Regions from separate parts of the Paenibacillus sp. O199 genome, predicted to be linked through region 1. Evidence: riboswitches for the same ligand, from Rfam matches in the RefSeq annotation. Region 1 holds a riboswitch; the other holds the start of a gene.

Region 1 (3,217 bases):
GATCTTGTGCATCGGCACATGTCCCGGACCTTCAATCATCACCTGCACATCATGCTTCCAGGCGATTTGTGTTAGTTCACCAAGCGTAGCCAGTTCCGCCATCTGGGCTTCATCATTAGCATCGTAGATGCTTCCTGGACGCAGTCCGTCTCCGAGTGAGAACGCCACGTCATACCTTTTCATAATCTCGCAGATTTCTTCAAAATGGGTATACAAAAAATTCTCCTGATGATGCGCAAGGCACCATGCTGCCATGATGGACCCGCCCCGTGACACAATGCCCGTCATACGTTTGGCGGTCAGCGGAATATATCGCAGCAGCACACCTGCATGGATCGTAAAATAGTCCACACCCTGCTCTGCCTGTTCTATGAGCGTGTCACGATACAACTCCCATGTCAGTGCTTCTGCTTCGCCATTGACCTTCTCCAGCGCCTGATAGAGCGGTACTGTTCCAATCGGTACAGGTGAATTGCGGATGATCCATTCGCGGGTCGTATGAATGTCCTTGCCTGTGGAAAGATCCATCACCGTATCCGATCCCCAGCGTACGGCCCAAGTCATCTTCTCCACCTCCTCCTCGATGGAGGAGGATACCGCAGAGTTTCCGATGTTCGCATTGATCTTCACATGAAAATGACGCCCGATCAGCATCGGCTCACTCTCTGGGTGATTAATATTCGACGGCAGGATGGCCCTTCCACTCGCTAGCTCCTGCCGCACAAACTCTGGCTCCACACCCTCACGAATAGCGGCGAACTCCATCTCCGGCGTGATCATTCCCTGCCGTGCATAATGCATCTGAGTCACACTGCGCCCTGCCTGTCCACGTAATGGTTTAGCACGCAAGCCCGGATACTTCTCGGCTCCAGTTCGCTTCCCTCCTGGTTTCAATCCGTTATCCTCCGGTTTGACCGTTCTTCCCTGGTAGGCTTCAACATCTTCACGCTCCGTAATCCAGCGGGTGCGCAGCGCTGGCAGCCCTGCCCGGATATCGGCATGAAATCCAGGATCGGTCATTGGTCCGCTCGTATCGTAAACACGCAGCGGTTCGTTATGCTCCACTCCTTGGGGAGTATTGGTGTCATGAAGGGCAATTTCGCGCTCCGGTACAGCAATGTCCGGTCGTGAGCCATGAATGTATACTTTGCGGCTGCCCGGGAAGGGCTGAACCCGTCCTGCCGTACCTTTTTCCTTTGCCAACTGCTGATCCTGCTTGTCCTGTCCCATCGTTCGGTTTCCTGTACTCATCGCTCTTGTCTCCTCCTCATTGATGTTTGCCTGGATTGAAATGCTTGCTCACGGCTCCAAACCATCCACAACATAGAAAAAGGAAGAGCGACCATACCACACAAAATAGGGACATACACTTCAATTAATACAGACAGTCGAAGCAGAAGGCTTACACCCAATGCTCGCCAATGGCACCCAGCCCTTTATCCAAAAGCAGATCTGACACCAGCTTCCGCCTGTTTACTGTATAAAAAAAGCCGGTTCCCAAGGGAACCGGCTTATGTCCATCACCAATAACACACCTCACTCAGGCTCCATAACGGAGTCCATCCATAGGTCACATTATATGGTGTTCGTGGTCGTATCGCCGATTACTTCCCTACGCTGGTATGATCCAGATCAGGTGCAAAGGGTCCAGAATCTCATGCGATTCCGTCTCAGTCCGGACAATTCGGACTCCCCCAGTAACGTTAACAAGTTGCAGCATCTCAGCCGCAGATTATTCAATTATGCTGACCCCGTTGGGCCGTCCATTACAGAGTAGCGCAACCGGATCATAAAAACAACCTTTAATTTCCAGAGCATAAAATCAGGATAACATCAGTCCCATCTGTGTAGCTGCTTCCTTCAGCACAGGTGCGTATTCATGCAACGTCTCCTGCGAAAGGCGACTAACAGGCCCGGATACCGACAGAGCAGCAGCAATGTTGCCTTTCCGATCCATGATGGGTACAGATACAGCCGCGGCTCCCGGTTCACGCTCCTCATAACTTGTTGCGTAGCCGTATTCCAGAATGTCTTTCATCTGGGCCAAATATACTTTGGGATCGATAAATACGGGCCATTCCGGTCCATTCATCAGATCTTCGCGGTCCTCTTCGGTGGCAAAAGCCATCAGCACTTTACTGGATGCTCCCACAGATAACGGAAGTCTGACGCCCACCGGAGCTACACGACGAATCGCCTGATCACTCTGTACGGCTTGAATTCGAATCCGCTCACTGCCATCACGCAGATATAAACTCACGGTTTCGCCCAGTCGATCTCTCAGCCGCTCCATCGCAGGAAGGAGCAAAATGGCAGGATCATCGCTGCGAGACATATGGGCAGACAGTTCCCAGATACGTATGCCGAGTCGATACTTCTCGGTTGCTGCATCCCGGATCACAAACCCCTTGTCCTCCAAAGTAGCCATCAGACGATGGACTGTACTTTTGTGCAGACCGATCTGGCTCGCAATTTCCGTGAGCCCCAGATCACTGCGGGTTGTAAAACACAATAATATATCCAGCGCCCGTTCTACAGCCCGGACGGTTAACTTTCGGTCTTCCATGGCAAGTTGCCCTCCTCATGTTTCATCACATGAAACTTGGTTACATAAATTATATGAGAAACGGTCTCATCTGTAAACCAAAAAGCGCCATTTGGAATAGGGATATTTGTAAATATTTTCTTTTTATAAATTAGAATCCCCTGCAATTTGCACCCTAAGGAAATGTTACCCATATATCTTCAAAACTATATAACAATTGCGTAACAAATGGCCTCAATCAATTGACTTTGACTATATTGGAACATACGATAAAGATATATTAAATTAAGATTTTGCTTCATATGTAGTCAGAAAAATCATTTATCCGCTCTGTTCGTCTCGTTGTTATCTTCATTTGATTTTTAAAGGAGGGGCAATCATGTATCCGACATCCCAGAGCGAAGCCCCGCTGCAAACGAAAGTGTCAGATCTGCCTTCTTCGTTATCACCGAGGCTGATCCGGTTCAAACATATTGTCGTGGCGTTGTTGCTCTCCGTTGTATTTTTTCTGCTCTTTTGTTTCATTGCACTACACGGTTATATTGCTTGGGTATTATCCAATCCAACTGTAGCGCCTGTATTCTCCAATCCCATGCAGGCGAAGAACATGAAGTATCAAGACATCACGTTCCCGGCAGCAGACGGCAGTCGAACGATGCAGGGTTGGTATAT
Region 2 (3,217 bases), on a different contig from region 1:
ATCCCTTAAAATGGTAGAAAAGATTTACTGCATATAAGGAGGATTTGGATTATGAGTTTTCAAAAGCGCATTGACCACGTCGGCATTGCCGTTCGTGATCTAGAGACCACGCTACGTTTCTATACGGAGATTGTTGGTCTTGAATTGAAAGACCGGGTAACCCACACCAACGGTGTCATTCAGCTCGCCTTTCTCGGCTTCAACGGAAGCGATGAGACCGAGATTGAGTTGATTCAGGGATACAGCGACAAGCTGCCTTCCGAAGGTACGGTGCATCATTTTGCTATCCATGTCGATGACCTTGAGGCTGAGTACAACCGCATTAAGGCAACTGAGGCCGAGTTTATTGATGGAGAGATGATTACACTGCCTAACGGTTACCGTTATTTCTTCATCTATGGACCCGAGAAGGAATGGATTGAGTTCTTCCAGCGCTAAGAATTGGAGCTGATTTAATGAACATTTTAATTACCGGCGCAGCCGGAAAAATTGGACGTGACTTGTCCCAACACTTGTCAGAAGCATTTCACCTGCGACTAACGGATTTGAATATCGACAGACTGCATACGTATCAAGGGACAAGCCATGAGATCATGACACTTGATGTGACAGATCCCGAAGCCTGTCAGCACGCTTGCGAAGGCATGGATGTGGTTGTACATCTGGCGGGAGATCCTTCCCCGCATGCCGGATTCTATGAATCGTTGTTGGACATCAATATCAAGGGTACGTTTAATGTATTCCGTGCAGCTAAAGACCAGGGTGTACGAAGAGTCATTCTGGCAAGCAGTGCACAGACGATTGAGGGGTATCCCATTGATGCTCAAGTCTATCCGGATATGCCGACACGCCCACGGAATTTGTACGGGGTTAGCAAATGTTTTGGTGAATCGCTCGCTTCCTATTTTGCATATACCGAAGGTTTACAAAGTGTAGCAATACGTATAGGTGCATATGATGATTTCCAACCGGATGGACCCGCGCTGGAGGCAAGGGATATGAGCGCGTATCTTAGTCCGGCTGACTTGTGTGATTTGATGTTCAAAGCAATTACAACTACAGATCTGGAGCCCTTCACCATACTGCATGGGATCTCGAATAATCGGTTTAAACGATTGAATCTGGAAACCACTCAGAAACAGGTAGGCTATGACCCGAAATCCGATGCTTTTGCACTCAGTCAGATTTCCTTATATGATTCGCCACGATAATTGTTGAAAATCACACATCTAGAGAGGTCGTTATACGCATGTATAATGGCCTCTTTGATTCATTCATACGTGCCCCTATCCAGTTCCTGACTGGACATGCGTAGGCCTCTGGCCTATAATTACACCTAGTAATGCCCGTAACTTCATAGTTTCCCAGGGGAGTCGGAATAGGCCGGCTGAGAGTGTATCCCACCAAGATACTGACCCTTAGACCTGATCTGGATCATGCCAGCGTAGGAATCGGAGTATATCGAATTGGCCCAGCCTCTTTGCTGAGTGCCACATCTCTAACGCCTGCACGCGTCCCGGATTAACGGGGCGCTTTTTTAATGTTCTTTTATATAGCCAGAGAGCTAAAAAAAGTGACGTCATCCGGATCATAGCTGGTATAAATCTGTCGATTTATGCAAGAAGCTTGGATATGAAGCCAAGGAGTACCCCGCGCCACTGGCCGGACAACATGAAGGAGAGAAATGAAGATGAGATGGCGTAAAATGATGGGCCTAATGCTCTTGTGCGTACTACTCGTGGCTGTGGCCGCATGTGGCGGCAAAGAAGCTGCACCTTCAGGAGAAAATGGCAGCAGCAACACCGAAAACAGCAATGAAGGTGACAACGCAGCCCTCAAGGACATTAAAGTGGTGCTGGACTGGACACCAAATACGAATCATACCGGCCTGTATGCGGCTGTAGATCAAGGTTTTTACAAAGCTGAAGGCTTAAATGTCGAGATTGTACAACCAGGTGCCGGAGGCGCGGATACAATGGTGGCTTCGAACGAAGTGCCTTTTGGCGTAAGTTATCAGGAGAGTGTGACCCAGGCCCGCACACAGGGCGTACCGCTCGTGTCCATTGCTGCAGTCATTCAGCATAACACGTCCGGATTTGCCGCTCCGGTGGACCGGAACATCAAATCCCCCAAAGATTTTGAAGGTAAAACCTATGGTGGCTGGGGCTCTCCGGTGGAAGAAGCTGTGATGCAGTCCATTATGGAAGGCGAAGGCGCCGATGTATCCAAAGTAAAAAATATTAGCATGGGCGATGCAGACTTCTTCACCGCTGTGAAACGCGATATCGACTTTGCCTGGATCTTCTACGCGTGGACGGGCATTGAAGCCGAACTGCGCGGGGAACCGATCGACATGTTATATGTGAAAGATTATTCCGATTCACTGGACTACTACACACCTGTACTCGTTACCAATGAAAAGACGATTCAGAACGATCCCGAGCTGGTTAAAGCGTTCTTGAAAGCGACTTCCGAAGGATATCAATACGCGATTGAACATCCCGAAGACGCTGCCAACATTCTGATCAAGGCCGTACCGGATCTGGATAAGGATCTTGTACTCGCAAGCCAGAAGTGGCTGAGTCCAAAATATCAGGATGACGCACCACGCTGGGGTGAGCAAAAGCAGGAAGTATGGCAGAACTACACGGATTGGATGTTTAGCAAAAAACTGCTCGATGAGCAGGTAGATGTATCCAAAGCATATACAAACGAGTTCTTACCCCAATAAAATTATCCATATAAAACGAACTTAGTATTTACACGATGACGAAGAGGACAGAAATAACGTGAAAAAGCGAAGCGTTCGCCTAAAAGCTTTCTGAAAGAAAGCTCCTTCGGAAGCATATGCTATCACCGGATTTTCCCTTTGGAGAAGGGAATCAAAAAAATCTGGGGATAACAGCGATTGGAAGGTTATTCTGTCATCGAAGTGGCAAGTGTAACAGTCATTAGTTCATTTTATATATTTCGAAAGGAAAAGTGATCTCTCATGGCAAGCACACTACTTAGCATTCAAGTCATTCCCAAAACGCCAAATGGCGAAAATTCCTATCCTTATGTTGATCGTGCGATTGAAGTCATTCAGCAGTCTGGCTTGAAATATCAGGTTAATCCACTGGATACTACGATGGAGGGAGAACTGGAGGAACTGCTGGAGGTTGTCCGCAAAATGCACGAAGTTCTCGTGGAAGCCGGCAGTCCGAGCATCATCTCA

What was found. Region 1 has a riboswitch for thiamine pyrophosphate ahead of thiC (phosphomethylpyrimidine synthase ThiC). Riboswitches for the same ligand answer to the same signal wherever they lie in the genome.
Region 2: it holds a riboswitch for thiamine pyrophosphate, as region 1 does, so the genes downstream of both, A6049_RS19375 (ABC transporter substrate-binding protein) here and thiC (phosphomethylpyrimidine synthase ThiC) in region 1, are expected to answer to the same signal.

What each region holds. Positions count from the first base shown of each region.
Region 1 is NZ_LGRP01000046.1:6,060-9,276, reverse strand. It holds gene thiC (phosphomethylpyrimidine synthase ThiC) at 1-1,230, opposite strand, end outside; TPP riboswitch at 1,593-1,706, opposite strand; gene A6049_RS29730 (IclR family transcriptional regulator) at 1,823-2,566, opposite strand; gene A6049_RS29725 (alpha/beta hydrolase) at 2,925-3,217, shown strand, end outside.
Region 2 is NZ_LGRP01000013.1:71,038-74,254, forward strand. It holds gene A6049_RS19365 (VOC family protein) at 52-438, shown strand; gene A6049_RS19370 (NAD-dependent epimerase/dehydratase family protein) at 456-1,211, shown strand; TPP riboswitch at 1,357-1,469, shown strand; gene A6049_RS19375 (ABC transporter substrate-binding protein) at 1,691-2,731, shown strand; gene A6049_RS19380 (thiamine-binding protein) at 2,993-3,217, shown strand, end outside.